Regions from separate parts of the Pseudomonas sp. TE4620 genome, predicted to be linked through region 3. Evidence: riboswitches for the same ligand, from Rfam matches in the RefSeq annotation. Region 3 holds a riboswitch; each other region holds the start of a gene.
What was found. Region 3 has a riboswitch for cobalamin ahead of ACZ9A3_RS05600 ((2Fe-2S) ferredoxin domain-containing protein). Riboswitches for the same ligand answer to the same signal wherever they lie in the genome.

Region 1 (10,306 bases), 2.5 Mb from region 3:
TCTACCTCGACGACCCCCTCTACCACTACCTGCAAAGCGTGTCGCTGCGCGAGACGCCGTTGCTCGCCCGTTTGCGTGAAGAAACCCAGGCCCTGGCCGAAGCACGCTGGCAGGTGGCACCGGAGCAAGGCCAGTTGCTGGCGCTGCTGGTGCGCCTGATCGGTGCCGAGCGGGTGATCGAGGTGGGTACTTTCACCGGCTACAGCGCTTTGTGCATGGCTCAGGCCATGGCGCACGGGCAGTTGCTCTGTTGCGACCTTGAAGGCAGCTACAACGCCGTGGCCTGGCGCTACTGGCAGGAGGCTGGAGTCGCCGAGCGCATCGAGCTACGCCTGGCGCCGGCGTTGCAGACCCTGGCGACACTGCCATCAGCGCGCTACGACCTGATCTTCATCGATGCCGACAAGGCCAACTACCCGCACTATCTGGAAGAGGCCCTGCGACTGCTGCGAGTGGGCGGGCTGGTACTGTTCGACAACACCTTGTGGAGCGGGCGGGTGCTTGAGCAAAAGCCGGACAGCGAAGATACCCGCGCCATTCAGGCCTTGAACCGCACGCTCAAGGACGACCCACGGGTGGACCTGTCGATGTTGCCGATTGGCGATGGCCTGACCCTCTGCCGCAAACGCTAAGCTCCCCCGGCTTACCGGGCCTTGCTCACCCGCCAGATCGTGTTCCCGACATCATCGGCTACCAGCAGCCCGCCGCGCTGATCGTTGATCACCCCGACCGGCCGGCCCATGGCCTTGCCTTCATCATTGAGAAACCCGCTGAGCACGTCGATCGGCTTGCCCGCAGGTTTGCCGGCAGTGCTGAAGGGTACGAAGATCACCTTGTAGCCACTGTGCGGCTTGCGGTTCCACGAGCCATGCTGGCCAATGAACGCGCCTTGCTCGAACGGTGCCGGCAGCACCCCTGCTTCGGCGAAGGTCAGGCCCAGCGACGCCGTGTGCGGCCCCACCGCATAGTCCGGGGCAATGGCGCTGGCCACCAGGTTCGGATCAGACGGGTTGACCCGCTGATCGATGTGCTGGCCGTAATAGCTGTAGGGCCAGCCATAGAAGCCGCCATCCTTGACCGAGGTAATGTAGTCGGGCACCAGGTCGCTGCCGATCTCGTCACGCTCGTTGACTGCGGTCCACAGCTGTCCGGTGTGCGGCTCCCAGGCCAGGCCGTTGGGGTTGCGCAGGCCTGAGGCGAAGATCCGCGTCTGGCCGCTGGCCGGGTCGATTTCCCAGATCGCCGCGCGGCCTTTTTCCTGGTCCATGCCGTTCTCGCCGACATTGCTATTGGAGCCGACGGTGACGTAGAGCTTCTTGCCGTCACGGCTGGCGATCACGTTCTTGGTCCAGTGATGGTTCAGCGTGCCGCCCGGTAGTTCGGCCACGGCTGTACCCGGGCCCTTGATCGAAGTCGCGCCGGGTTCATAGTGAAAGCGCAGCAGGCGATCGGTGTCGGCGACGTAGAAGTCATTGCCGACCAGGGCCATGCCGAACGGTGAATTGAGGTTCTCGATAAACGTCGTGCGGGTTTCCGCCACGCCGTCGTGGTCGCTGTCGCGCAGCAGGCTGATGCGGTTGGCGCTGGGCACGCCGGCGCCGGCGCGGTCCATGACCTTGCCCATCACCCAACCGCGAATACCCTTGCCGTCATCGGGTTTGGGCGGGGCATTGGTTTCGGCCACCAGGATGTCGCCGTTGGGCAGGGCATAGAGCCAGCGCGGGTGGTCCAGGCCTGCGGCGAAGGCCGCCACCTGGGTGCCGGGCGCGGCCTTGGGCGTCATGCCCTGGGGCCAGCCAATGGCGGGGGCGATGTTGACGGTGGGGATCAGGGTCTTGTTCGGTTCGGGCAATTGCGGCGACGGGCCGACCCCGTCGCTGACCTCAAGGCGGGCGTTCTCGCCGCAGCCGCTTAACCCCGCAGTCACTGCCAGCAGCAGTGCAATCGGCTTGATACCCATGTCGTTTCCCTCGCAATGATGGCCGCTATTGCCAGTAGAGGCACGCCAGGGGTGGGAGGTTCCCCGGGTCAGGCCTGCTTGAGCAACAGGGCGATGCCGGGGTGATACTGGCCGGCTTCGTTGTGCAGCTTGCGGTAGGCGTAGGGAAAGTACCAGGCGATGGCGCAGGCGTTATGCTTTTGCAGGTCGTCGACCAGGTCCTGCAGCTCTTCGGGGCTGGCGTGCTGGCCGGCTTTCCAGGGGCTGGCGAACAGCGCAGCGACTTTAAGCTGGCTGGGCGCGGCAATTTGCCGAGCAGCCTGGACAGTTTCGCCCAGGGCGTTATTCAGGTCGAGCTTGGCGATGCGTGGCCAGCGCTGGCTGGCCTGCAGGTAGGCGGCCTCTTCGCGGTTGGCGATGTACAGGTCGCAGCGGCCTTCGCGATCGCCGTCATCGCGCTGCTTCTTGCTCTGGTGCTGCTGCAGGGTCACCAGCTCGGCCTGCCAGGCGGCGGCCGAGAGCAGCCCGAGGTTGGCCTGGGCGCCGTGCCAATAGGGCGCCTCACCGTCACCGAGGGTCTGGTTGAAGCGGTCGATGCAATCGACCCAGCGTTCCAGGGCCGGGCGCAGGAACTCCAGGCGCGCATTATTGATGATCAGGCCTTGCATGCTGCTCTCCCTTATAGTTGTGATCGAGTACAGCCGAGGTATGGCTATTTGATATCACTGAAGTCAGTGTTGCACAAGATGACAAAGGCGCCATTGATCCAGGCCAGTGCAGCGCCTTTCATTGACGCTCCGGGTGCAACCCTCTAACCTTCGCGACTTGTTTCAGGTGCTCTGCAGGCGATGGCCTGGCAGGGTGAAACAGGGAAGCCGGTGGGCGCGTAAAACGCGCGAATCCGGCGCTGCCCCCGCAACGGTAGGTGAGTCAAGGCTGTGCAGGGCCACTGGGCATTCATGCCCGGGAAGGCGCGCAGCCCCGGGTGTCGATGGCCCCGCTCACAAGCCCGGAGACCGGCCTGTAACAGCCAACGGCATCACGGAGGGTGATGCGCGGTTCCTCCGGCCTGTGCCGCAGCCCTGCGCGTTTTCCGTCTGCCATATCCATTCATCTGTCACGCCCGTTCCTTCGATACGCTGAGCAGCCGTCGGCTGCTGCGTTCGGTGAGATCGGCCGACAGTGGTTTGCGGAGAACCTCATGACTGAATCCACCGAGCGCGACGAACGCCACCTGGCGCGCATGCAGCGCAAAAAGGCCGTGATCGACGAGCGCATCGCCAACTCGCCCAACGAATGCGGCTTGCTGCTGGTACTTACCGGCAACGGCAAGGGCAAGAGCAGTTCGGCCTTCGGCATGCTCGCCCGGGCCATGGGCCACGGCATGCAGTGCGGCGTGGTGCAGTTCATCAAGGGCCGCAACAGCACTGGCGAAGAGCTGTTCTTCCGGCGCTTTCCCGAGCAGGTGCGCTACCACGTGATGGGCGAGGGCTTTACCTGGGAAACCCAGGACCGCCAGCGCGACATCGCCGCCGCCGAAGCTGCCTGGGCAGTGTCGCGGCAGATGCTCCAGGACCCGTCGATCGCCTTCGTGGTGCTTGATGAACTGAACATCGCCCTCAAGCACGGCTACCTCGACCTCGACCAGGTGCTCAGCGACCTGCATGCTCGCCCGCCGATGCAGCACGTGATCGTCACCGGTCGCGCGGCCAAAGACGAAATGATCGAACTGGCCGACACCGTCACCGAAATGGGCATGATCAAGCACGCCTTCCAGGCCGGCATCCGTGCCCAGAAGGGCGTCGAACTATGAGTGATGCGCGCCATTGCCCGGCGGTATTGATCGCCGCACCGGCCTCCGGCCAGGGCAAGACCACGGTGACCGCCGCACTGGCGCGCCTGCATCGCAACCAGGGGCGCAAGGTTCGCGTATTCAAGTGCGGCCCGGACTTTCTTGACCCGATGATCCTCGAGCGCGCCAGTGGTGCGCCGGTGTATCAGCTCGACCTGTGGATGGTCGGCGAGCAGGAAAGCCGCCGGCTATTGTGGGAGGCGGCGGGCGAGGCCGACCTGATCCTCATCGAAGGGGTCATGGGCCTGTTCGACGGCACGCCATCGAGCGCCGACCTGGCCCGGCATTTTGGCGTGCCGGTGCTGGCGGTGATCGATGGTACCGCCATGGCCCAGACCTTCGGCGCCCTGGCCCTGGGCCTGGCGCGCTATCAGCCGGACCTGCCGTTTGCCGGGGTGTTGGCCAACCGTGTCGGTACCCTGCGCCATGCCCAGTTGCTTGAAGGCAGCCTGACCGAGGGGCTGCGCTGGTACGGTGGGCTGTCGCGAGAAACCGGCATCGAATTGCCGAGCCGTCACCTGGGGCTGGTGCAAGCCAGTGAACTGAACGACCTTGATGCGCGGCTGGATGCTGCCGCAGCGGCCCTGGGCGCCAGTTGCGATGCGGCGTTGCCGCCAGCGGTGCGCTTTGCCGCGCCGACCGAGTTTGCCATCGAGCCGTTGCTGCAAGGCGTGCGCATTGCGGTTGCCCGCGACGAAGCCTTTGCCTTTACCTATGGCGCCAACCTCGACCTGCTGCGGGCCATGGGCGCGCAGCTGGCGTTTTTCTCGCCGCTGCATGACACAAGCTTGCCGCCAGCCGACAGCTTGTATCTGCCTGGCGGTTACCCCGAATTGCATCACCAGGCGCTGGCGGCCAACACACCGATGCTCGAGGCTATCCGCGCCCATCACCACGCCGGCAAGCCTTTGCTCGCCGAATGCGGCGGCATGCTCTACCTGCTCGATGCGCTCACCGATGTTGCCGGCGAGCGTGCCGAACTGCTCGGCCTGCTGGCAGGCGAGGCAGTGATGCAAAAGCGCCTGGCCGCCTTGGCCCTGCAGGCCGTAGAGCTGCCTGAAGGCACCTTGCGCGGGCACACCTATCATCATTCGCTGACCCATACCGAGCTTGAGCCGGTTGCCCGCGGCCAGAGCCCCAACGGTGGTCGTGGTGCCGAGGCGGTGTACCGCCAGGGGCGCTTGACCGCCTCCTACGTGCATTTCTATTTTGCTTCCAACCCCCAGGCGTCGGCGGCGCTGCTGTGTCCATGACTGAACATGCTTTTACCGAGGCCGAACGTGCGGCGGTCTACCGCGCCATCGGCGAGCGTCGCGACATGCGTCACTTCAGTGGCGGCGAAGTCGCCCCCGAGTTGCTCGCGCGCCTGCTTGAGGCCGCGCACCAGGCGCCCAGCGTCGGGCTGATGCAGCCCTGGCGTTTCATCCGTATCACCCAGCGCGAACTGCGCCAGCGGATCCAGGCCCTGGTGGAAGAGGAGCGCCTGCGTACAGCGCAGGCGCTCGGTGAGCGCTCCGATGACTTCATGAAACTCAAGGTCGAAGGCATCAACGACTGCGCCGAGCTGCTGGTGGCGGCGCTGATGGATGGGCGCGAAGCGCACATTTTCGGCCGCCGGACCTTGCCGGAGATGGACCTGGCGTCGTTGTCCTGTGCGATCCAGAACTTGTGGCTGGCGGCCCGCGCCGAAGGTCTGGGCATGGGCTGGGTGTCGCTGTTCGAGCCCCGGGCCCTGGCCGAGCTGCTCGGCATGCCGGCCGGTGCCAAGCCGTTGGCAATCCTCTGCCTGGGTCCGGTTCACGAATTTTACCCGGCGCCGATGCTGGTGCTTGAAGGCTGGACCACAGCGCGGCCGCTGCACGACATGCTGTTTGAAAACCAGTGGGGGGAGTCTTGATGAGCGTGGCGTTGCTGACAGTGGCCGGGGTGGCGCTGGATGCGCTGCTGGGTGAGCCCAAGCGCCGGCATCCGCTGGTAGCCTTCGGGCGCCTGGCCGGGCGCCTGGAACAGCGCTTGAATGCCGGCGGCCGTGGCTGGCGCAGCCACGGCGTCAGCGCCTGGTTCCTGGCGGTGGTGCCGCTGACCTTCATCGCCATGCTGTTGTCCTGGCTGCCGTACATTGGCTGGCTGATTGAAGTTTTGGCGCTGTACTGCGCCCTCGGCCTGCGCAGCCTTGGCGAGCACGTAACGCCGGTGGCCGAAGCCCTGCGCCAGGGCGACCTGGAAAAAGCCCGCCAGCGCGTCGGTTATCTGGTCAGCCGCGAAACCCGCGAGCTGGACGAAACCGCCGTGGCCCGCGCCGCCACCGAGTCGGTGCTGGAGAACGGCAGCGATGCGGTGTTCGCCGCGCTGTTCTGGTTTGTCGTTGCCGGCGTACCGGGGGTGGTGCTCTATCGCCTGAGCAACACCCTCGACGCCATGTGGGGCTATCGTAATGAACGCTTCGAGCGTTTTGGCTGGGCTGCGGCGAAGATCGACGATGTGCTCAACTATATTCCGGCACGCTTGGTGGCGCTGACTTACGCGCTGCTGGGCAAGACCCGCCTGGCCCTGAGCTGCTGGCGGCGCCAGGCGCCGTTGTGGGACAGCCCCAATGCCGGGCCGGTGATGGCGGCCGGGGCCGGAGCCCTGGGCGTCGAGCTGGGCGGGCCGGCGGTGTATCACGGCGAGTTGCACGAGCGCCCGCAACTGGGCGAAGGCCCGCAGGCCGATGCCGACGCCATCGAACGCGGTTGGCGCCTGGTTTGCCAGGGCGTGTGGTTGTGGTTGCTGCTGTTGTGCCTGGGGGCTGAATTCTATGCTTGAACACGGTGGTCGCCTGCAACGCGCAGTGCAGCAATACGGCATCGCCCGCGAAGACTGGCTGGACCTGTCCAGCGGCATCGCCCCGTGGTCTTATTCCATCCCTGAGATTCCGCTGCGGGCCTGGGCGCGCTTGCCCGAAACCGAAGACGGTCTCGAGCAGGCGGCCCGTGATTACTATCAGGTCGAGCAACTGTTGCCAGTGGCCGGCTCCCAGGCGGCGATCCAGGCTTTGCCACGCCTGCGTCGCCCCGGCACGGTCGGGGTGCTGTCGCCGTGCTACGCCGAACACGCCGAAGGCTGGCGCCGCGCTGGGCACCGGGTGCGCGAGTTGCCGCTGGACCAGGTCGATTATTACCTCGACAGCCTCGATGTGCTGGTGGTGGTCAACCCCAACAACCCCACCGGGCAGTTGATTGCTGCCGAGCAACTGCTGGAATGGCATGGTCGCCTGGCCCGCCGTGGCGGCTGGCTGCTGGTTGATGAAGCGTTCATGGACAACACCCCGCAACACAGCATTGGCGCCCATGCCGAGCGCAGCGGGTTGATCGTGCTGCGCTCGTTCGGCAAGTTCTTCGGCTTGGCCGGCGTACGCCTGGGCTTTGTTCTGGCCGAGCGCCAGTTGTTGCAACTGCTCGCCGAACAGCTCGGGCCCTGGACCATCAGCGGCCCGACGCGGATCCTCGGCCAGGCCTGCCTGCTCGACGGCGCCGCCCATCAGCAGCAGATCATCCGCTGCGCCGCTGCCAGCCAGCGCCTGGCCGAGGTGCTCAGTGCGGCAGGTTTCGCCCCCAGCGGCAGCTGCGACCTGTTCCAGTACCTGGTCACCGAGCAGGCGCCGCGCCTGCATGAATTCATGGCCCGGCGCGGCATCCTCCTGCGCCTGTTCAGCCAGCCGCCGAGCCTGCGTTTCGGCCTGCCGGCCAGTGAACCGGACTTTCAGCGCCTGGCCCAGGCTTTCAGCGATTACCGCAAGGAACAAGCATGACCACCCTGATGGTGCAGGGCACCACCTCCGATGCCGGCAAAAGCACCCTGGTGACCGCGCTGTGCCGCTGGCTGTTGCGCCAGGGTATTGCCGTGGTGCCGTTCAAGCCGCAGAACATGGCGCTCAACAGTGCTGTGACCGCCGAGGGCGGCGAGATCGGCCGCGCCCAGGCGGTGCAGGCGCAGGCCGCGGGCCTGGCGCCCCACACCGACATGAACCCGGTGCTGCTCAAGCCCAACAGCGACACCGGCGCCCAGGTGATCGTCCATGGCCGCGCGGTCACCAGCATGAACGCCGTGGCCTATCACGACTACAAGGCCATCGCCATGCAGGCCGTGCTGGCTTCGCACCAGCGCCTGAGCGCGGCCTATCCGGTGGTAATGGTCGAAGGCGCCGGCTCGCCGGCTGAAATCAACCTGCGTGCCGGCGACATTGCCAACATGGGCTTTGCCGAGGCAGTCGACTGCCCGGTGATCCTGATTGCCGACATCAATCGGGGCGGGGTGTTTGCGCATCTGGTCGGTACCCTGGAGTTGCTCTCGACGAGCGAACAGGCGCGGGTCAAAGGCTTTGTCATCAACCGTTTTCGTGGCGATATCGCCTTGCTCCAGCCGGGTCTGGACTGGCTTGAAGAACGTACCGGCAAGCCAGTGCTGGGCGTGCTGCCCTATGTGCTGGACCTGCACCTGGAAGCCGAAGACGGTATCGACCAGCGCCAGGGCCTCAAGGCCGGGCGCCAGCTCAAGGTGATCGTGCCGGTGCTGCCGCGCATCAGCAACCACACCGATTTCGACCCGCTGCGCCTGCACCCGCAGGTCGATCTGCAGTTTATCGGCCCCGGTCAGCCGATTCCGCCCGCTGACCTGATCATTTTGCCTGGCTCCAAGAGCGTGCGCGGCGACCTGGCGCAATTGCGTGAGCGTGGTTGGGACCAGGCGATCAGTCGCCACCTGCGTTACGGCGGCAAGGTCCTGGGCATTTGCGGCGGGCTGCAGATGCTCGGCCAGCGGGTGGAAGACCCCTTGGGCCTGGAAGGCCCAGCGGGGGCCAGCGATGGCCTCGGTCTGCTGGATTTTGTCACCGTGCTCGAAGCCGAAAAGCAGCTGCGCAATGTCGCCGGCACCCTGCAGCTGGAGCAGGCGGCCATCAGCGGCTACGAGATTCATGCCGGGGTAACCCAGGGGCCGGCGCTGGAGCGCCCGGCAGTGTTGCTCGACGGCGGCCGCGCCGATGGCGCCATCAGCGCCGACGGGCAGATCCTCGCCACCTACCTGCATGGCCTGTTCGAGGCGCCGCATTGCTGCGCCGCGCTGTTGCGCTGGGCCGGGCTGCAGGAGGTCGAGCAGATCGACTACCACGCCCTGCGCGAACGCGACATCGAGCGCCTGGCCGACCTGGTCGAGCAGCACCTGGACACCGCGCGCCTGCGCCAACTCTGCGGACAGAACTGAAATGCTCAACCTGATCCTTGGCGGCGCCCGTTCGGGCAAGAGCCGCCTGGCCGAACAACTGGCGGTGCAGAGCGGCCTGGCGGTCACCTACATCGCCACCAGCGAACCGCTCGACGGCGAGATGAATGCACGGGTGCAGTTGCACCGCGAGCGGCGTCCGGCCGAGTGGGGATTGATCGAAGAGCCGCTGGAGTTGGCGCGGGTGCTGCGTGCCACTGCCAGTGCCGAGCGCTGCCTGCTGGTCGATTGCCTGACCCTGTGGCTGACCAACCTGCTGATGCTCGACAACCCGGAGCGCCTGGCGGCCGAACGCACGGCGCTGCTCGAGTGCCTGGCAGCGTTGCCGGGCGAAATCATACTGGTCAGCAACGAAACCGGCCTGGGCGTGGTGCCCATGGGCGAGCTGACCCGCCGTTATGTCGATGAAGCAGGCGCGCTGCACCAGGCCATTGCCGAGCGCTGCCAGCGCGTGGTGCTGACTGTCGCCGGCTTGCCGCTTACCCTGAAAGGACCTGCACTATGAGTCAAACCTGGTGGCGTGAAGCCTGTCGAGCTGTCGACCCGATTGTTCGCGAACAGGCCCTGGCGCGGCAACAGCAACTGACCAAGCCGGCAGGCTCGCTGGGTCGCCTGGAGCAGCTGGCAGTGCAACTGGCCGGCTTGCAAGGCCAGCTCAAGCCGAGCGTCGAGCAGGTGTGGATCGCGATTTTTGCCGGCGATCACGGTGTGGTCGCCGAAGGCATCTCGGCTTACCCGCAGGCGGTGACCGGGCAGATGCTGCTCAATTTCGTCAGCGGCGGCGCTGCGATCAGCGTGCTGGCGCGGCAGCTGAATGCTCACCTGGAAGTGATCGACCTGGGTACCATCGACCTGGCCCTGGACCTGCCGGACGTGCGCCACCTGCGCGTCGGCCCGGGCACGGCCAACTTCGCTCGGGTACCGGCGATGACCTACGAACAAGGCCTGCAGGCTCTGCAAGGCGGGCGCGAGAGTGCCCTGCGCGCGGCCGCCAGCGGCGCCCGGTTGTTTATCGGCGGCGAGATGGGCATCGGTAACACCACCGCCGCCAGCGCCCTGGCCTGCGCCGTGCTCGGTTGTCCGGCCAGCGAGCTCAGTGGTCCGGGTACCGGCCTGGACGCCGCCGGTGTGCGGCACAAGGCCGAGGTCATCGAGCGCGCCTTGCTGCAGCATGCCAATCTTGGCGACGACCCGCTGCAGCGGCTGTTGTGTTTTGGTGGTTTCGAGATCGCCGCGCTGGTCGGCGCCTACCTGGG
Region 2 (10,306 bases), 390 kb from region 3:
GGTACAAAGCACCGGCGACGGCATCAACCTTGACGGCAGCGGCCTCACCTATGCCGACTGGATCACCGATTTCGACTCCACCAAGGTCGGTGTCGACATGAACCTGGTGGGCAAGTTCGACGCCTTCAACTTCGAGCAGGAACTGACCCTGGGCGGCAACTACTCGAAACTGACCACCGATGACCGCTTTGCCCGCGCCTTCAATCCCACCAGCGACAGCATCTTCGGTATCGACCATCATCGCCCGGAAATCAGCACCGAAAGCCTGCTGGCACAACGCACCGGGCGGGGCCTGACCGGCGCCTACGACATTCGCCAGAAAGGCCTGTATGGCGCCTGGCGGGTCAAGCTGGCAGAGCCGTTGACCCTGGTACTCGGTTCGCGGGTCAGCTGGTTCGACTACCGCTATGATTCGAGCGACTACTTTGGCGGCACCGGTGTCGTCTCTGTCAACCCGACCAGCACCATGACCGAAAGCGGCGAGGTTACCCCGTACGCCGGCATCATCTACGACCTGAGCCGCGAATGGTCGCTGTATGCCAGCTACACCGACGTCTTCGTGCCGCAGACCGAACGTGCAGTCGGCGGCGCGGCGCTCAAGCCGATCATTGGCAGCAACTATGAAATGGGCATCAAGGGCGAACTGCTCGATGGCCGCGTCAACACCTCGCTGGCGGTGTTCCGCTACGACCAGGAAAACCGCGCGATCACCGACGTTGCCTCAGGCTTTGCCTGCGATGACTGGTACTGCTCCACCGCCGCCGGCAAGGTGCGCAGCCAGGGTATCGAAGCCGAAGTCAGCGGCGAAGTGCTCAGCGGCCTGCAGCTGTTTGCCGGCTACACCTACAACACCACCACCTACCTCGACGACCCGGACAACAAGGGCAAGGTGTTCAGCACCTGGACGCCCAAGCACATGTTGCGCATGTGGGGTAACTACCAGCTGCCGGGTGACTGGAGCAAGGCCAGCGCCGGTCTGGGCTTTACCGCGCAAACCCATACCCTGGGCTACGAGCACACCTACGACGTGCCCGGCTACGCTGTGTGGAACGCGCGTCTGGCGTACCAGCTGACGCCGGAAGTGGGCCTGGCGCTGAACGCCAACAACCTGTTCGACAAGCACTACTACATCGCTGCCTACAACCAGCTCAACGGCAACAACAACTTCGGCGACCCGCGCAACTTCACCTTCAGCGTGAAGTACACGCCGCAGTTCTAGGTTGTCAGTGCTGGCCCTATCGCGGGTCAAGCCCGCTCCTACAGGTTTGAGGTAATCTCTGTGGGAGCGGGCATCAATCAGGCAACAGCGCTACAACGGCCACTGCGCCAGCGGCCAGTACTGCCCCTTGCGCGATTCGAACAAGCTGAAGTGCCGCGCGCGCAGGATAAATTCTGCCGGCACCAGCGCTTCGGGCTCACTGCCACGGTAGTCGCGGGCCAGTGTCAGGTGCGGGCGGTAGTCCCGTGGGTCCTCGGTAAAACCCAGCGCCAGCATCGCCTGCTGCAGGGCATACGCCAGCTGGCGCAACGCCGCCGGCGTCTGGCTGGGCACCAGCACCAGCGCCTTGGCCGGGCGCCACACCTGCAAACGGTCGAGCACCACTGTCAGGGGTTCGCCCGCCACCTTCACGCCCGCTGCGCCGGCCAGAATCGCCGGTAACTGCGCAGTGCCCGCCGCACCGACGAACATCAACGTCAGGTGAAAGTTCGCCGACGGCACCGGTCGTGCGCTTTTCAGTTCCAGCTCGCTGCGCCAGCGGGCAATCGCCCGGCGCTGTTGCGGTGCGCAATCGAGGGCAAAAAACAGCCGCTTGAACGGCTCACCGGTATCGCCATTGCCTGGGTCCATGCCTCGTCATCCTGTGCGTTTTGGGACTGTTGAGACTCTACCGCCAGTTACGCCATGGCGGCGAGGACTGGAATTCTCACGAACTTATCTGCGTTAGCCACCCGCTGAATCGTTCACGCAAACACTTGCGCCTAGCACTATGGTCGGACACATAACCGGTAACAATTACTACAAACCGTGATCACGATTGTTTATGCTGGCCGGCTTATGCCATGGCGCATCGCCACATCGACAAGTATCCGCCCATGAAAATCTTCTTCGTTTTACTGTTTGTTTTCTCGATTGCCTACGTTCATTTCAGAGGCAAAGTCAGGCACAAGATCACCCGCCAGCTGGGTGATCACTCAAGCTTCCTGGCCCCGGTCAACGTCTTTCTGTACCTGTTCTCCAAGCTGCCGGCCAAACCGTACCTGCCGGTCGAGTCGTTCCCCGAGCTCAAGCCGTTGCAGGACAACTGGCAAGAAATTCGCGCCGAAGCCCAGCAACTGCTGCACGTCGGCGAAATCAAGAGTTCGCAGAACTATGACGACGTCGGCTTCAACTCGTTCTTCAAGAGCGGCTGGAAGCGCTTCTACCTGAAGTGGTACGGCGAGAGCCACCCTTCGGCAATGAAGCTGTGCCCGCGCACCACCGAGTTGCTGCAGGGCATCGGCACGGTCAAGGCGGCGATGTTCGCCACCCTGCCGCCGGGCTCCAAGCTGGTGCGCCACCGCGACCCCTATGCCGGCTCGTACCGCTATCACCTGGGCCTGGATACGCCCAATGACGACGGCTGCTACATCTGTGTCGATGGCCAGAACTACGCCTGGCGCGATGGTGAAGGGGTGATTTTCGACGAGACCTACATCCACTACGCCTCGAACCAGACCGAGCACAACCGCATCATCCTCTTCTGCGACGTCGAGCGCCCGCTCAAGTACCGCTGGGCCACGGCGTTCAACCGCTGGTTCAGCAAGAACGTGATGGCAGCCGCGGCGGCGCCGAACGATGCCGGCGACAAAACCGGCGGCATCAACCGCCTGTTCACCCGCATCTACAAGATCCGCGAACGCGGCAAGGCCCTGAAAAAACGCAACCGCACCCGCTACTACCTGGAAAAATGGGCAGTGGTGGCGGCGTTGGTGCTGGTGTTCATCTACATCTGATTCAGACCGCTGTCGCTGGCAAGCCAGCTCCTTGTAGGAGCGGGCTTGCCCCGCGATGCCCCCCTCCCAAAGTCCTGCCTTTTCCCGACCATCGACCAACGGCGCCCCGCCGGCAAAAAAACTAGCTTCACTGTTCTAGTTGCCAACCACACCAAGGTGAAGACAATGAGCATGATGGACTGGGATGCCTACCGTAAGCAGTTGATGGCCGGCATCGGCGATCTCAAGCAACTCTCTCCCGACACGGTCAACGGCTACATGACCGCCAGCGGCGCCGGGGCCAAGACCAACCACCTGGATGCCAAGACCCGCGAGCTGATCTCGCTGGCCGTGGCGGTCACCACCCGCTGCGACGGCTGCATCGCCGTGCATTCGGCCCAGGCGGTCAAGCACGGCGCGAGCCGCGAGGAAATCGCCGAAGCCCTGGGCGTGGCCGTGGCCATGAACGCCGGGGCGGCGCTGGTGTACTCGGCGCGGGCACTGGATGCCGTGGGCAAGGCCGGGCAGTAAGGCCGACCCTGAGTGCGCGGCCTGCGCCGCGCCTCACCCACTTCCTGGCGTTTTCGCATAAGCTAGCGGGCGAACCGTTTCCAGGACACCCCATGATCCACATCCGCCCCATGACCGCCGCTGACTTCGAGCTCTTCTGGCCGACCTTCCAGGCCATTGTCAGCGCCCGCGAAACCTACGCATTCGACCCGGCCATGAGCCAGGAGCAAGCCCGCCAGCTGTGGCTCGACGCACCGTTGCAGACCCTGGTGGCCGAAGAAGATGGCGTGCTGCTCGGTTCCTACTTTCTCAAGGCCAATGCCGCCGGCCCCGGCAACCATGTCAGCAATTGCGGCTACATGGTCTGCGACGCCGCCCGTGGCCGCGGCGTGGCGCGCTTGATGTGCGAACACTCGCAGCGCCTGGCGCGGCAACTGGGTTTCCTGGCCATGCAGTTCAACTCGGTGGTGTCCAGCAACGAGGTGGCGGTGGCCTTGTGGCAGAAGCTCGGCTTTGCCATCGTCGGGCGCTTGCCCAACGCCTACCGGCATGCGCGCCTGGGGCTGGTGGACAGCCTGGTGATGTACAAGTGGCTTGAGGAGCCGAAGCAGCCAATGCTGATCGGGCGCAAGAACATCGAGGCGGTGGTGTCGCGCAAGCGCGGGCGTTGAATCGATAGTGGCGATGCGCTGGCGAACTGATCTGCTCATTTGCCCAAGCCGTTGACTGCAAAGGTTTTCGGTGTTCAGATGCGCGCCAGTTTCAGGTGTCCTGCGCCGCCGTGCGCAGGGTGAAACGGGAAGCCGGTGCGTCATGTAAATGACTAGTCCGGCGCTGCCCCCGCAACGGTAAGCGAGCGAAGCCTTCGAAACACCACTGTGCCTTGGCATGGGAAGGTGAAGGCCTTCATGACCCTCGCAAGCCCGGAGACCGGCCTGAAGCTTCTGTTTGGCAACCCCGCGGTGGGCGGGCGCAGGCCGGTTGGCGTCCGCCTGCGCGTGCGCCATGCCTCCATGCGTTGTTCCCTCCGGGATTCATTCTTCCTGTTGACTGTGGAACGACATGTCCCGTACTTCCAAGCTTCACACCCTGGCGGCCAATGCCCTGGCCCCCTGCCTGGCCTTCTCTGCGCCAGCTTTCGCCGATGACCCCAGCCCCTCTGCGCTGGCCCTGCCCTCGACGGCCATCACCAGCAGCAGCGACAACGAATCCGTCAGCCTGGCTACCCCGCTGCCCGCCGGCTCGCGCCTGAACCTCAGCGCCATGGACACCCCGGCCAGCACCAGCAGCCTGGGCAGCGAAGCCATCGACGGACGCAACAACCTCACCGTGCAGGATGCCGTGACCCGCTCGCCGGGCATCACCTCGGTGGCCACCCCGGGCAACGGCAACACGGCGCTGTCGGCCCGTGGCTTCAGTGGCCACGGTTCGGTGATGACCCTGTTCGACGGCGCGCGGATGTACACCGGCGCCGGCACCCAGAGCTTTCCGGTCGACCCGTGGATGATCGAGCGCATCGACGTGATCCGCGGCCCGGCCTCGGTGCTGTACGGCGAAGGCGCCACGGGTGCGGTGATCAACGTGATCCCGAAAAAACCCTTTGCCGGCGAGATCCGCAACCACCTGCGCCTGGGCTACGGCTCTTACGACCGCCAGCAACTGGGCCTGGACAGCGGCGGTTCGCTGAGCGAGCGGCTGAGCTACCGGGTGACCCTCAACCGCCAGCAAAGCAACGGCTGGATCGACCGTGGCGACTCGAAGAACCTGGCCATGAGCGCCGCCCTGCGCTTCGATGCCAGCGACGACCTGAGCTTCACCCTGGCCCACGAGCGCGGCGACGCCGAACCGATGAACTACTTCGGCACGCCGCTGATCGACGGCCACTACCGCGACAGCCTGAGCAAGAAGAACTACAACCTCAAGGATTCGGCCCAGCACTACCACGACGAGTGGACGCGCTTTAACACCGACTGGAGCATCAGCGACTCGATCAGCGCCAGCAACCAGCTCTACTACCTCAAAAGCCGCCGGCACTGGCGCAACGCCGAGGACTACAGCTGGAACAGCGGCGTTGGCCAGCTTGAGCGTGGCAGCTACCTGGAGATCAAGCACGACCAGGAACAGCTCGGCGATCGCCAGAGCTTCACCTTCGACCACTCGCTGTTTGGCCTGGCCAGCAAGACCGTGGTCGGCGCCGAGTACAACCGCATTCGTTTCGGCATCGACAGCAACTCGCCGTACAACGACATCGGCGGCGATTTCATCGACCCGTGGCAGCCGGCGCCGGGCTACTTCCACAGCGCCAGCCCGACCCGCGCGCAAACCGACAGCACCACCCGCACCTTCGCCCTGTTCGCCGAGAACCGCACCCAGTTGTCGGAGCGCTGGTCGCTGGTCACCGGCATTCGTCGCGACCAGAACCACATCGACCGCAACAACCTGGTCAACGACACCCGCAGCGACCGCAGCCTCAATGGCGGTAACTGGCGCGCCGGCCTGGTGTTCGCGGTGAATGAGCAACTGAGCCTGTACGGCCAGTACTCCACCAGCGAGGATGGCGTCAGCGACCTGGTGACCCTGAGCCCGACCCAGCAGCAGTTCGACCTGACCGAAGCCAAGCAGACCGAGTTCGGCCTCAAGCAGCTGTTCTGGGATGGCCGAGGCGAGTGGACCCTGGCGGCCTATCACATCGTCAAGAAGAAGCTGCTGGTCGACAACCCCGACACCCACCAGAAAGAACAGGCCGGCCAGCAGACCTCCGATGGCCTGGAAGCGACCCTGGAACTGGCCCTGGCCAACCAGTGGCATGTTTCGGCCAACGCCTCGGTGGTACGCGCCAAATACGACGACTTCGACCAGGTAGTGAACGGCCAGAGCGTTTCCCGCGCCGGCAACCGCCCAAGCAACGTGCCACGGCGCACCGCCAACCTGTGGGTCAGCAAGGGCTTTGGCGACGACGTCGATGCCGGCCTGGGCCTGCGTTATGTCGATGAGCGCTATGCCAACACCGCCAACTCCCAGAGCGTGCCGGGCTTTACCGTGGTCGATGCCAACCTGGGCTGGCAGGTGCTGCCGGATGTGCGCCTGGGCTTGCAGTTGAATAACCTGCTGGACCGGCGTTATGCGGCCACCGCGCATAGCGGCGAGCAGTGGTTGATGGGGCAGCCGCGGTCGTATTTTGCGACGCTGGATTACACGTTCTGAGGTGAGGCCATCGCGGGGCAAGCCCGCTCCTACACAGGCTGTGGGAGCGGGCTTGCACCGCTAATCCGGCAAGCTATAACGCTCGGCAAAGTACTGGCGGAAAAACTCCACCGCCACCCGCACCTTGGCCGAGCTGGCCAAGGGCGAGGTGTACACCGCCCAGATGTCCGCCGGCTGGTGATACTCCGCCAGCACCTGCACCAGGCGCCCGTCGGCCAGGCTGTCGTGCACATCCCACCACGAGCGCAGCAAAATCCCGCGGCCATCCAGGCACCACTGGTGCGCCACTTCGCCGTGGTTGCTTGACAGGCTGCCGGTCACCCGCACGCTCTCCTCGCCATTGGGCCCTTGCAGCTGCCAGACACCAAACGGGTGGTCGCGCTCCTTGATCACCAGGCAATCATGGCTGGCCAGCTCGGCCAGCACCCCAGGCGTGCCGCGCCGGGCCAGGTAGGCCGGCGAGGCACACAGCACCCGGCGGTTCCGGGCCAGCGGCTTGGCAATCAGGTTGGGGGCGATGGCATTGCCGACGCGGATGTCCAGGTCGACGCCCTCTTCGATCAGGTCCACCAGGCGGTCATGCACGTCCAGGCGTACATCCAGGCGTGGGTAGCGCTCGGCCAGCTCCGACAGCGCCGGGGCGACGAAACGCCGGCCCAGGCCCAGGCTGCTGGCAATCCGCAGCTGGCCCACCGGCTCGCGGTGCTGGGCGCTGATGTCGTCGCCCATGCGCTGCACCGCATCGAAAATCTGCTGCGCCCACTGGTACACCCGCTCGCCCTCCTCGCTCACTGTCACCCGCCGGGTGGTGCGGTGCAGCAGGCGCACTTCAAGGGTTTGCTCAAGCACGCGGATGCGCTTGCTGATGAACGCGGCCGACATGCCGAGCTCTTCGGCCACCGCCGCGAAGCTGGCGCGCTTGGCCACCTGAAGGAAGATATTGAGGTCGTCGAGGCTGGGAAGATTATTCACGATACGTGCACTAAGAATCCATGAATCACGAGATTATCTCTGAATCCTGCCCTTATAGCATGAGCCGCACCTGTTCCCTAGACAACGAGTGCGCCCCTCATGAGCAAGACTTTCAGAATCGCCGCAATTCCCGGTGACGGCATCGGCAACGAAGTCCTCCCCGAAGGCATCCGCGTGGTCGAAGCCGCCGCGCGCAAGCATGGCCTGGACATCAGCTTCGAGTTCTTCGAATGGGCCAGCTGCGACTACTACCTGGCCCACGGCAAGATGATGCCGGACGACTGGTTCGAGCAGCTCAAGGATTTCGACGCCCTGTATTTCGGTGCAGTGGGCTGGCCCGACAAAGTCCCGGACCACATCTCGCTGTGGGGCTCGCTGCTGAAGTTTCGCCGCGACTTCGACCAGTACGTGAACATCCGCCCGGTGCGCCTGTTCCCTGGCGTGCCCTGCCCGCTGGCTGGCCGTGAGCCGGGCGATATCGATTTCGTGGTGATCCGCGAGAACACCGAAGGCGAATACTCGTCCCTGGGCGGGCGCATGTTCGAAGGCACTGACAACGAGTTCGTGCTGCAGGAGTCGGTGTTCACCCGCCGTGGTGTCGACCGTATCCTCAAGTACGCCTTCGAGGTGGCACAAACCCGCGAGCGCAAGCACGTGACCTCGGCGACCAAGTCCAACGGCATGGCCGTGAGCATGCCCTACTGGGACGAGCGCACCGCAGCCATGGCTGCCAATTATCCGGACATCACCTGGGACAAGCAGCACATTGATATCCTCTGCGCCCGCTTCGTGCTGCAGCCGGATCGCTTCGACGTGGTGGTGGCCTCGAACCTGTTCGGCGACATCCTCTCCGACCTCGGCCCGGCCTGCGCCGGCACCATCGGCATCGCGCCATCGGCCAACCTCAACCCCGAGCGCAAATTCCCGTCGCTGTTCGAGCCGGTGCACGGTTCGGCCCCGGACATCTACGGCAAGAACATCGCCAACCCGATCGCGATGATCTGGTCGGGCGCGCTGATGCTCGAGTTCCTTGGCAACGACGGCGCCGACCCGCGCTACCGCGCCGCCCACGACGACATCCTCAAGGCCATCGAGCAGGTCATTGCCGCCGGCGACACCACCCGCGACATGGGCGGGCAGAAGTCGACCCAGCAAGTCGGCGAAGCCATCAGCGCGCTGATCGAAGGTTGAGGACCAGGGGCCGATTGTCAGAATTATCTGACAAAACGGCCCCTTGGCTCTTGCGGGTGAAGCGGATTATCTGCAGAATCTGTTAACCAAAAGATTCACGTTAACCATTAGTTAACATAGAAGCAGGGAGTGCTGCCGCAACACCCCCGGATTGCCTGCCGGGTATAGCTAAGAACGCCAACGTCCAGGAGACGATGATGTCGCACAAAAATAAAAAGATAGATGTGTTCCTGATTACCGTGAGTTTGATTGCCGTGCTGCTCACTGTCATCGGCCTTGCAGCCTTCCCGGGCGAAGCCGAGCACGCGGCCAACCAGTTGTTCGAACTGTCGACCCGGACCTTCGGCACCAGTGTCCAGGTGCTGGTGCTCGGCAGCTCGCTGGCGGTGCTGTACCTGGCCTTCAGCAAGTACGGCAACATCCGCCTGGGCAGTGGCAAACCCGAGTACGCCACCGCCACCTGGGTGTTCATGTTCATCTGCGCCGGCATGGGTTCCTCGACCCTGTACTGGGGCGTGATGGAATGGGCCTACTACTACCAGACCCCGGGCCTGAACATCGCCGCCGCTACCCCCAAGGCGCTCGAGTACAGCATCAGCTACTCGTTCTTCCACTGGGGCGTCAGCGCCTGGTCGATCTATGCCCTGGCCTCGCTGGCCATGGCCTATCACTTTCATGTACGCAAGAAGAGCGGCCTGAACCTGGCCTCGATCGTTGAAGCGGTGACCGGCTTCAAGGCCACCGGCCCGGTCGGGCGCAGCGTCGACCTGATCTTTTTGCTGACCATGATGGGCGCACTGACCGTGTCGCTGGCGCTCACCGCCTCGACCCTGACACGCGGCCTGCATGACCTGGCCGGCACCCCGGACACCTTCACCGTGCAACTGCTGGTGATCGGTGCGGTGGCGGTGATGTTCTCGCTCAGCTCCTACATCGGTATCGATGGCGGCCTGCAGCGCCTGAGCAAGATGGTCTGTATCGGCGCCCTGGTGTTTGCCCTAGTGGTGCTGCTGGTCGGCCCGACCCAGTTCACCATCAACAACACCGCCAACTCGATTGGCCTGATGATCCAGAACTACGTGCACATGAGCCTGTTCACCGACCCGGCCGGCGATGGTGCCTTTACCCGCAACTGGACGGTGTTCTACTGGCTCTGGTGGGTGTCCTACGCGCCAGGCGTGGCCATGTTCGTGACCCGCGTATCGCGCGGCCGGCAAATCAAGGAAGTGGTCATGGCCCTGCTGCTCGGTGGCAGCTTCGGTTGCTGGTTCTTCTTCGGTGCGCTGGAAAGCTACAGCATGCACCAGTTCATCACCGGCGCCGTCGACGTGCCGAAGATGCTCAGCGAACAAGGCGGCGAATCGGCGGTGACCCATCTGCTGCTGGCCTTGCCGTGGGGCCAGGTGTTCCTGGGCGTGTACCTGTTCATCATGGCGATCTTCTGCGCCTCGCATAT
Region 3 (10,306 bases):
TGGCCAAGCCGTTGTCGGCAAAGGACTTTCAGCAGATTGTGGCTTTGCCAAAGTTCACTCCTGAACACAAATGAACAACCTTCACTGCACGGTTGAACAGCCGCGGCATTGACAATGAACAGGACTGAACAACACTGGATCACACAAAAACAACAACACTGCCGCCGGCAGAGGACGGGCCCATGGCCGCATCCACCAGCGCCCATGCGCAACTGATCCAGGCGTCCTGGCAGCGCTGCCGCGCCTACGGCCTGGACCACCAGTCGCAACCGCAGTTCGGCGACGCATCTACTGTGCAGGTCAGCGAGCTGCTCGAACGCCAGCACTCGCTGCTGGGCACCACTCGCGACGAGGTGCTGCCGCAGTACGCGCACCTGCTGGGTAACTCCAGCTACCTGATCATGCTCAGCGACGATCACGGCCAGTTGCTCGATGCCTGGGGCACCCGGCGCTTTATCGACCCGCGCCAGCGCCACGGCTTTGTCGCCGGTGCCTGCTGGCGCGAGCAAGGGGTGGGCACCAACGCCATCGGCACAGCCCTGGCCACCGGCGAAGCGGTACATGTCAGCCAGGACGAACACTTCCTCAAGCTCAACCGCTTCATGGCCAGCGCCGCCGCGCCGCTGTTCGATGCCGAGCGCCAGCTGATCGGCGTGCTCGATGTGTCCAGCGACAGCTACCTGCCGACGGCGCAAACTCAGGGCCTGGTACGGATGATGAGCCAGAGCCTGGAGAACCGCCTGATCCTGGCGCGTTTTGCCGGGCACTACCAACAGCTGAGCTTCAACACCGGGGCCAACAACCTCGACAGCCAATGGGCCGGGCTGTTGGTGTTCGATGACCAGGGCCGGGTGCTGGCGGCCAACCGTCGGGCCGACAGTCTGCTTGGGCAGAACCCACTGCAACTGAACCTGGAGCAGTTGTTCCGCACGCCGCTGGCGCAACTGTTGGCCCACCGGGCTGACCAGCCATTTGCGCTGCAGGTGGCCGGGCGCAACCGCTTCCATTGCCTGCTGCATGCCCCCACAGCATCACCAGCAGCAGCGCTCAACCGCCCGCAACCAAGCTGCGATCCGCGTATCGACAAGGCCCTGCGCCAGGCCGGGTTGCTGCTGGAAAAAGACATCCCGCTGTTGATCGAGGGCGAAACCGGCGCCGGCAAGGAGGTCTTTGTCACCGCCCTGCACCGCGCCAGTAGCCGCGCCACGCAGCCATTGATTGCGGTGAACTGCGCGGCGATTCCGGCCGAGCTGGTCGAGTCGGAGCTGTTCGGCTACGAGAAAGGCGCGTTCACCGGCGCCCACCACAAGGGCAACATCGGACTGATCCGCAAGGCCGACCATGGCATTTTGTTTCTCGACGAAATCGGCGACATGCCGCTGCCCACCCAGGCACGCCTGCTGCGCTTTCTGCAAACCCGCAGCATCCAGCCACTGGGCAGCGGCGAACCGACGCCGGTGGATATCCGCGTGGTCTCGGCGACCAACCACAACCTCGCCGAACAGGTGCGCCTGGGTCATTTTCGCCAGGACCTGTACTACCGCATCGCCGGCCTGAGCCTGATGCTGCCACCGCTGCGCGAACGCAGCGACCGCCTGGCCCTGATCGAACAGCTCCACCAGCAGTACCGCGAACCGGGGGCACCGACGCAATTGCCCGGCAAAGTGCTGGAACTGCTGCTTCAGCATCCCTGGCCGGGCAACCTGCGACAACTGGCCAGCGTGCTGCAGGTGGCCCTGGCGTTGGCCGGCGAACGGCCGATTGCCGTGGAGCACCTGCCCGACAGTTTCTTTGCCGACCTGCCTGAGACCAAGCCCGCCGCGCCAGTGCTGGCCACGCCGGCAAACACTGACGATCTCGGCCAGCGCCTGCGTGCCCTCAATGGCAATATCTCGGCCCTGGCCCGGGCCCTCGGCATCAGCCGCACCACCCTGTACAAGCGCCTGCACACCCAGGGCCATGCCGGCGCAGTTGACGAACGCCTGGGCTGATGGTCAGATGCCTGCCAGTTTCAGGTGCCTGCCGCCGCCGTGCGTCAGGTGAAACGGGAAGCCGGTGCGTCGTTATCGACCAGTCCGGCGCTGCCCCCGCAACGGTAAGCGAGTGAAGCATTCAACACGCCACTGTGCCCACAGGCACGGGAAGGCGAATGACTTTACGCCTCGCAAGCCCGGAGACCGGCCTGAAGCCCCACGACTGCATGCAGTCACTTAGGCAAACCTGCGGAGGGCGGGCACGAGCCGGCTGCCTGGCGCGTGTTGGCCGGGGCCCTCCTGTGCGCTTCGCGAATATTTTTCGAGAAGTCCATGACAGCAACAACCCCCAAACGTCGCCGCGGCCGCCTCGCCGAAGAGCAAATCCAGAGCAAGCCGGAGTGGTCGCAGATCCCCGAGCATACCCGCCATGTGATGCTCTGCACCGGCCCGCGCTGCGTACAACGCGGTGCCCTGCCACTGTGGAAAGTCCTGCGCCGCGAGCTGCTGGTGGCCAACCGCATCGAAACCACTGACGGCGTGCTGCTGACCCGCAGCCATTGCCAGTTCCCGTGCAACCTCGGCCCGGTGCTGACGGTATATCCGGACCGCTGCTGGTACCGGGTAGCCAACGCCGAAGACGCTCAGCGCCTGGTGCGTGTGCACCTGATCGACGGCCAACCGGTGCCCGAGTTGCTGCTCAACGGCCAGGGCTCATGAGGGGGTTGGGCGCCAGCGTGCTGGCCCTGTTGAGCAGCAGCGCCATGGCCCTGGACTATCAGAACTGCGGACACACCTGGCAACTGCCACAGGAGCGCCCGCAACGCATCCTGGCCCTCAACCAGCACGCCGCCGACCTGCTGCTGGCCCTGGACGCCGGCCCGGCGCTGGCCGCCGTCAGCTATATAGATGATGACGCCCAGGCGCTGACCAGCGGACGCTATCGCGGCGTCCCCCTGCTGTCGCGTCGCTACCCGGCAACCGAAGTGGTCTATGCCCAAGGTTACGACCTGCTGGTCGGCGGCTTTGCCAGCGCCTTTCGTGACCGCGACGGGGTCGCCCCGCGCACCACCCTGCAGGCCAACGGCATCGCCAGCTACCTTCTGGAAAACGCCTGCGCGCCAGCGCCGGAAAACGGCTTTGCCGCCATTGAACAAGACCTGCGCAGCCTCGGCCACCTGTTGCAGCGCGAGGCCCGGGCCAGCCAGTTGATCACCCGCCAGCGCCAGGACCTGGCCGCCGCCAAAACCATCGCCGGGCACAGCCCGCCGCTGTCGGTGTTCTACCTCGACAGCGAGGTCAACGGCCTGCAAAGCGAAGGCAAGCGCGGTTTCATCACCCAGTTGATCGACGCAGCAGGCGGGCGCAACCTGTACGCCGAGGTGGAGCTGAACCGGGTTACGGTGGATGCCGAGCGCCTGCTGCGCGCCGATCCTGACGTGATCATCCTTGCCGATGCGGTGTGGTCGCCGGCCGCCGGCAAGCGCGCCTACCTGCATAAACACCCGGCGCTTTCGCACCTGCGCGCGGTACGCGACGACCGCCTGATCGACCTGCCCTTCAGCCATATCGTGCCCGGCGAACACAGCGCCCGTACCGCCCTGACCCTGGCGCGCCAACTGCGCGCCTTGAAGCAACAGCGGCCTTGACCCGTCGCAGCAGAATCCGCTGCCAAACCCACTATTTCAGCTTTACCGGCTGAGCACCCAATGCGCTTCAGCCGGGATTTATCCTTGATCACGTCGACAATAAGCACACAGCCAACCCCGGATGCGTGCCTCGATGCAAACAACAAATACAGTCTTGATGATCCGCCCGGCGCGGTTCGCCTTCAACCCGGACACCGCCCTCAACAACCGTTTCCAGCAAGCCCTGCTCGACCCGCAGCAGGCACAGCAGAAAGCGCTGGAAGAGTTCGATGGCTACGTCGATACCCTGCGCCAGCACGGTGTCGAAGTGCTGGTGGTGCAGGACACCCCGGCGCCGCACACCCCTGATTCGATCTTCCCCAACAACTGGTGGAGCAGCCACGCCGACGGCAGCCTGGTGCTCTACCCGATGGAGGGCCAGAACCGCCGCCTGGAGCGCAGCAAGGGCGTGCTCAAGGTGCTTGAAGAGCGCTTCGCCGTCCGTCAGACCATCGATCTGAGCCCCTTGGAACAGCAGAGTATGTATCTGGAAGGGACCGGCAGCATGGTCCTCGATCGCGAACACCGGATCAGCTACGCCTGCCACTCCGGGCGCACCCACACCCAGGCCCTGCGCCTGTTCGCCGAACAGCTCGATTATCGCCTGTGCCTGTTCCACGCCGTCGACCGCCACCAGGCACCGATCTATCACAGCAACGTGATGATGAGCGTCGGCCGCGGGCTCTCGGTGGTCTGCCTGCAGGCGCTGCCCGAGGCCGATGAGCGTCGCGCCCTGGAGCATTCGCTGCGCGACACCGGCAAGGACATCCTGGCCCTGGACTTCGACCAGCTCGAAGGTTTTGCCGGCAACATGCTCGAAGTCCACGACAAGCAAGGCCAGCCACTGCTGGTGATGTCGCGCAGCGCCTGGCGCTCGCTCACCCCAGAACAACGCCGGCAGGTCGAGCAGCACAGCCACCCGGTGGTGGTGAACATCGACCATATCGAGCGCATCGGCGGCGGCAGCGCGCGCTGCATGCTCGCCGAAGTGCACCTGCCTGTCCGTCACTGATTACAACAAAGGAGTTCACCATGACCCGCTATATCGACGTTACCGACCTCAGCCGCCTGGTGGCACGCAAAGGCCTGAGCACCTGCATCAGCGAGATGGCCGAGTACATCCGTGAGGACTACCTGCGCTGGCACGACTTCGAAAAATGCGCGCGCCTGGCCAACCACTCGGCCGACGGGGTGATCGAGCTGATGCCGGTGTCCGATGCCAACCTGTACGCCTTCAAGTACGTCAACGGCCACCCGAAAAACACCCAGCGCGGCATGCTCACAGTGATGGCCTTCGGCGCCCTGGGCGACGTTGATAGCGGCGCGCCGGTGCTGCTCAGCGAGATGACCCTGACCACCGCCATCCGCACCGCCGCCACCTCGGCCCTGGCCGCGCGCTACCTGGCGCGCAAAAACAGCCGCAGCATGGCGCTGATCGGCAACGGCTCACAGAGCGAGTTCCAGGCCCTGGCCTTCCATGCCCTGCTGGGCATCGACGACATCCGCCTGTATGACCTGGACCCTGCGGCCAGCGCCAAGCTGGTGGCCAACCTCGCCGCCTTCCCGGCCATCAAGGTCAGCGTTGCCGGCTCTGTCGCCGACGCGGTGCGCGGCGCCGATATTGTCACCACGGTGACTGCCGACAAGGCCTACGCCACCATCCTCACTCCGCAAATGATCGAACCTGGCATGCACCTGAATGCCGTCGGCGGCGACTGCCCGGGCAAGACCGAACTGCACCGCGAGATCGTCGAGCGCGCCCGGGTGATCGTCGAGTACGAACCGCAAAGCCGCATCGAAGGCGAAATCCAGCAAATGCCTGCCGACTCGCCCACCACCGAATTCTGGCAAGTGGTCAACGGCCAGGCCGCCGGGCGCGAAAACGCCGAGCAAGTGACCCTGTTCGATTCGGTCGGCTTTGCTCTAGAGGACTATTCGGCCCTGCGCTATGTGCTGGACGTCGCCAAGGCCCTGGACATCGGCAGCGAGATTGCCCTGGTGCCGGAGCTCAAGGACCCGAAAGACCTGTTCGCGCTGCTGCGCGCCCCGGTTGCAGACCTGCAGAAAAAACGCGCCTGAGGCCGACCGATTCTGCCGCGCCGCGGTGCGGCAGATCGGAAACCGCTGCACACGAAGCTCAAACAGGAGGTGCTCCAGCCGATTCGGCTGCCATTCACGCGTTAACAGCAAAATCCGGCAGCCGACGCCGGCGCAAACGACACAAAAAAAACGTCGTCATCGCGCATTCTGAGCCCGACCAGAGAGTCACTAAAAGACCAGAAGCGCACCACTGCCCTACATCAACTATAAAACTCAGGGATACTCATATGACTTCGCTGCGAAAGCTCCTCAGCGTGCTGCTCCTGCCACTGTGCGCAAGTGCGGTGCAGGCCAAGGAATGGACCGAGATCCGTTTCGGCGTCTACCCCGAATACCCCCCTTTTGAATCGGTTGCTGCCGATGGCAGCCTGCAAGGCTTCGACATCGAGCTGGGCAACGCCATCTGCGCCAAGCTGCAGGTCAAATGCACCTGGGTGCACAACGAATTCGACGGCATGATCCCGGCCCTGCGGGCACGCAAGTTCGACGCGATCATGTCGTCGATGGCGGTGACCCCGGCGCGGCAGAAACAGATCGATTTCAGCGCCAAACTGTTCCTCAGCCCGACCTCGGTTATCGTGCGCAAGAGCGCCGACTTCGGCGATACCCCGGAATCGCTCAAAGGCAAGCAGGTCGGCGTGCTGCAAGGCTCGCTGCAGGAAGCCTACGCCCGCGCCAAACTGGCGCCGCTGGGGGCCCAGGTCAAGGCTTATCAGGCTCAGGACCAGAACTACGCCGACCTGCTCAACGGCCGTCTCGACGCCACCTTGACCGACAAGCTCGAAGCCCAGCTCAACTTCCTTTCCAAACCCGAAGGCGCCGACTTCAAGAGCGGCCCGGCGATCAAGGACCCGACCCTGCCCCTGGATATCGCCATGGGCCTGCGCAAGAACGACAGCGAGCTCAAGGCCCTGCTCGACAAAGGCATTGCCGCGGTGCACGCCGACGGTACCTTCGCCGAAATCCAGAAAAAATACGTCGGCGACCTGGATATCTACAACGAGTAAGCCGTGTAGTCGCGATCGGCTCGCCCTGAGCTGATCGCGCCCGCATTTGCCCTGCGTCCTACCGAGATTTTTCCCGTGAACGACTTCCTTCACTCCCATGGCTGGCAGGCCTTGAGCCTGCAGGGCTTCGGCCCGCTGTTGCTGCAAGGGACCTGGATGACCCTGAAACTGGCGCTGTTGTCGCTGGCCCTGAGCCTGGCACTGGGCCTGTTCGGTGCCAGCGCCAAGCTCTCGCGGCTGAAACTGCTGCGGGTACCGGCCACTCTGTACACCACGCTGATTCGCAGTGTGCCGGACCTGGTGCTGATCCTGCTGATTTTCTACACCTTGCAATTGTGGCTCAACGACCTGACCGAGCTGCTCGGCTGGGACTACTTCGAGATCGACCCGTTCACCGCCGGGGTCATCACCCTGGGCTTTATCTACGGCGCTTATTTCACCGAGAACTTTCGCGGGGCGATCCTCAGCGTCCCGGCCGGACAACTGGAAGCCGCCACGGCCTACGGTCTGAGCCGCGCGCAACGCTTTCGCCTGGTGCTGTTCCCGCAACTGATGCGCTTCGCCCTGCCGGGCCTTGGCAACAACTGGCTGGTGCTGCTCAAGTCCACTGCGCTGGTGTCGATCATCGGCCTGGCCGACCTGGTCAAGGCCGCACAAAACGCCGGCAAGACCACCAACAACACCCTGTACTTCCTGATCATCGCCGGGCTTGTGTACCTGCTGATCACCACCCTCTCCAACCGTCTGTTCAAGCACCTGGAGCGGCGTTACAACACCGGTATCAAGGGGCTGGCACGATGATCGAACTCTTTGAGCAATACGGCCAGGCCTACCTCTACAGTGACGGCGCCGGGCTTTCCGGGCTGGCCATGACCCTGTGGCTGTTCGTCATCACCATGGTCCTGGGCTTTTTCCTGTCGCTGCCGCTGGCCCTGGCGCGGGTCTCGCGCAGCCTGTGGTTGCGCTGGCCGGTGGAGTTCTACACCTTCGTGTTCCGCGGCACGCCGCTGTATATCCAGCTGTTGATCTGCTACACCGGCCTGTACGGGCTGGAGGTGGTGCGCGATCACGCCCTGCTCGACCAGTTCTTTCGCAATGCGCTGAACTGCACCCTGCTGGCTTTCGTGCTCAATACCTGCGCCTACACCGTGGAGATTTTCGCCGGGGCGATTCGCAATATCCCCCATGGCGAGATCGAAGCGGCCCAGGCCTACGGCCTGCACGGCTGGAAGCTGAACCTGTTCGTGGTGCTGCCGGCGGCTCTGCGCCGCTCATTACCGGCTTACAGCAACGAGCTGATCCTGATGCTGCACGCTACCTCGCTGGCTTTTACCGCCACCATCGCCGACATCCTCAAAGTCGCCCGCGATGCCAATGCCGCCACCTTCCTGACCTTCCAGGCCTTCGGAACCGCGGCACTGCTGTACATGTTGCTGTCCTTCGCGCTGGTCGGGCTGTTTCGCCTGGCCGAGCGGCGCTGGATGGGTTTTCTTGTTCCTGCCCGAGGCTAACTCATGACCACTACCGCACACGCCTTGTCGACCGGCGAACACACTCACAGCACACGTCCAAGCCCGCGCATTGCCAACGTCGCCGCCGACGCCACGGTAAAACTGAGCGTTGCCGACCTGCACAAACGCTACGGCGATCATGAAGTGCTCAAGGGTGTCTCGCTGCAGGCGCGCAAAGGCGACGTGATCAGCCTGATCGGTGCCAGCGGCTCAGGCAAGAGCACCATGCTGCGCTGCATCAACTTCCTTGAGCAACCCGATGCCGGGGTCATCACCCTCGATCAGCAGACCATCGAAATGCGCCAGGGCCGCGCCGGCAGCCGGGCGCCGCACCCGGCGCAGTTGCAGAACCTGCGCACGCGCCTGGCCATGGTGTTCCAGCACTTCAACCTGTGGAGCCACATGACGGTGCTTGAGAACATCTGCATGGCGCCGCGGCGGGTGCTCGGGGTCAGCAGCCAGGAAGCCGAAGCGCGGGCACGCAAGTACCTGGACAAGGTCGGCCTGCCGGCCCGCGCCGCTGACCAGTACCCGGCGTTTCTTTCCGGTGGTCAGCAACAGCGGGTGGCGATTGCCCGGGCCCTGGCCATGGAGCCGGAAATCATCCTCTTCGATGAACCGACCTCGGCCCTCGACCCGGAGCTGGTTGGTGAAGTGCTGAAAGTCATACAGACGCTGGCCGAGGAAGGCCGTACCATGCTCATGGTCACCCACGAGATGGGCTTTGCCCGCCAAGTGTCGAGCCAGGTGCTGTTTCTGCATCAGGGCCGGGTCGAGGAACAAGGAAGCGCCGAGATACTTGACCAGCCGCAGAGCGAACGCCTGCAGCAATTTCTTTCCAACCGTTTGAAGTGAAGCCGAACCTGCATGGATACCAAGGTCAACAGCCCACAGACCACGCCGCCCCTGGACCGGATCGACGAAGCGATCATCGATGTGTTGCGCCACAACGGGCGCATCACCTATGAAAAGCTCTCATCGCTGGTGCACCTCACCCCTCGCCCATGCCTGGAACGGGTGCGCAAGCTGGAACGGCGCGGAGTGATTCGCGGCTATGGCGCGATCATCGATGTGCAGATGGTTTCGCCGGGGCTGTCGCTGCTGGTGCTGGTGGCCCTCTCCAACCAGAGCGGGCGCGCCGCGCAAAAGGCCTTCGAGGCCTGCGTGCGCGCCTGCCCGCAGGTGTTCGACTGCCAGCTGATCAGTGGCCACTTCGACTACAGCTTGCGCATGCGCTGCCGTGACATGGAGCACTACCGGGTGCTGACCGAAACCTGGATGAACAACGACGAGCTGCACATCGACAAGCTGGTCGCCCACCCGGAGCTGGCGGTGGTGAAGAACACCGCCCCCCAGCTCTAGGCCACCAACTCAGGTACGCGGCGGCGCCACCGGCCCGCTGCGCGACCAATCGAGCAACAGGCTGTAGGCCACCGCCAGCAAGGTCGGGCCGATGAACAGGCCGATAAAGCCGAAGGCCAGCAAGCCGCCAAACACCCCGAGCAAGACGATCACCAGCGGCAGGTTACCGCCACGGCTGATCAGGTAGGGTTTGAGCACGTTGTCGACGCCGCTGATGATGAAGGTACCCCAGAGGCCGAGGAACACCGCCATGCCGTACTCGCCCTGCCAGGCCAGCCAGGCGGTAGCCGGCACCCAGGCCAGCGGTGGGCCCATGGGAATCAGGCTGAGCATGAAGGTGACGATCCCCAGCACCAGCGCCCCTGGCACACCGGCAATCAGGAAGCCGATCAGCGCCAGTACCGCTTGCGCCGCAGCGGTGCCGATCACGCCGTTGACCACCCGTTGCACGGTACCTGCCACCAGTTCGAGGTAGTACTCGGCGCGCTCGCCGATCAGGCGGTCCAGCAGGCGCAGGACAAACGCCGCCAGGCGCGGCCCGTCACGGTAGAAGAAGAACACGAAGACCAGGCTCAGGGTCAGCTCGAGAATGCCGCTGCCGATCTGCGCGCTGCGCGCCAGCAGCCAGTTGCCGACCTGGCCCAGGTACGGCTTGATGGTGACCA

Region 1: linked by a shared signal. The riboswitch ahead of cobO (cob(I)yrinic acid a,c-diamide adenosyltransferase) and the one ahead of ACZ9A3_RS05600 ((2Fe-2S) ferredoxin domain-containing protein) in region 3 are both predicted to bind cobalamin.
Region 2: linked by a shared signal. The riboswitch ahead of ACZ9A3_RS07470 (TonB-dependent receptor) and the one ahead of ACZ9A3_RS05600 ((2Fe-2S) ferredoxin domain-containing protein) in region 3 are both predicted to bind cobalamin.

What each region holds. Positions count from the first base shown of each region.
Region 1 covers NZ_JBWBQO010000001.1:3,699,083-3,709,388, reverse strand. The annotation lists gene ACZ9A3_RS17150 (O-methyltransferase) at 1-632, shown strand, start outside; gene ACZ9A3_RS17145 (PQQ-dependent sugar dehydrogenase) at 644-1,960, opposite strand; gene ACZ9A3_RS17140 (hypothetical protein) at 2,029-2,607, opposite strand; cobalamin riboswitch at 2,755-2,978, shown strand; gene cobO (cob(I)yrinic acid a,c-diamide adenosyltransferase) at 3,141-3,752, shown strand; gene ACZ9A3_RS17130 (cobyrinate a,c-diamide synthase) at 3,749-5,044, shown strand; gene bluB (5,6-dimethylbenzimidazole synthase) at 5,035-5,688, shown strand; gene cbiB (adenosylcobinamide-phosphate synthase CbiB) at 5,688-6,596, shown strand; gene cobD (threonine-phosphate decarboxylase CobD) at 6,589-7,581, shown strand; gene ACZ9A3_RS17110 (cobyric acid synthase) at 7,578-9,032, shown strand; gene cobU (bifunctional adenosylcobinamide kinase/adenosylcobinamide-phosphate guanylyltransferase) at 9,034-9,555, shown strand; gene cobT (nicotinate-nucleotide--dimethylbenzimidazole phosphoribosyltransferase) at 9,552-10,306, shown strand, end outside.
Region 2 covers NZ_JBWBQO010000001.1:1,564,435-1,574,740, reverse strand. The annotation lists gene ACZ9A3_RS07495 (TonB-dependent siderophore receptor) at 1-1,219, shown strand, start outside; gene thpR (RNA 2',3'-cyclic phosphodiesterase) at 1,310-1,849, opposite strand; gene lpxO (lipid A hydroxylase LpxO) at 2,095-2,994, shown strand; gene ACZ9A3_RS07480 (carboxymuconolactone decarboxylase family protein) at 3,160-3,504, shown strand; gene ACZ9A3_RS07475 (GNAT family N-acetyltransferase) at 3,597-4,154, shown strand; cobalamin riboswitch at 4,231-4,436, shown strand; gene ACZ9A3_RS07470 (TonB-dependent receptor) at 4,546-6,687, shown strand; gene ACZ9A3_RS07465 (LysR substrate-binding domain-containing protein) at 6,748-7,659, opposite strand; gene ACZ9A3_RS07460 (tartrate dehydrogenase) at 7,759-8,850, shown strand; gene ACZ9A3_RS07455 (BCCT family transporter) at 9,048-10,306, shown strand, end outside.
Region 3 covers NZ_JBWBQO010000001.1:1,175,348-1,185,653, reverse strand. The annotation lists gene ACZ9A3_RS05605 (sigma-54-dependent Fis family transcriptional regulator) at 183-1,991, shown strand; cobalamin riboswitch at 1,997-2,200, shown strand; gene ACZ9A3_RS05600 ((2Fe-2S) ferredoxin domain-containing protein) at 2,307-2,693, shown strand; gene ACZ9A3_RS05595 (ABC transporter substrate-binding protein) at 2,690-3,622, shown strand; gene ctlX (citrulline utilization hydrolase CtlX) at 3,756-4,673, shown strand; gene ACZ9A3_RS05585 (ornithine cyclodeaminase) at 4,694-5,740, shown strand; gene ACZ9A3_RS05580 (ABC transporter substrate-binding protein) at 5,989-6,768, shown strand; gene ACZ9A3_RS05575 (ABC transporter permease) at 6,844-7,569, shown strand; gene ACZ9A3_RS05570 (ABC transporter permease) at 7,566-8,279, shown strand; gene ACZ9A3_RS05565 (ABC transporter ATP-binding protein) at 8,283-9,134, shown strand; gene ACZ9A3_RS05560 (Lrp/AsnC family transcriptional regulator) at 9,147-9,641, shown strand; gene ACZ9A3_RS05555 (AI-2E family transporter) at 9,651-10,306, opposite strand, start outside.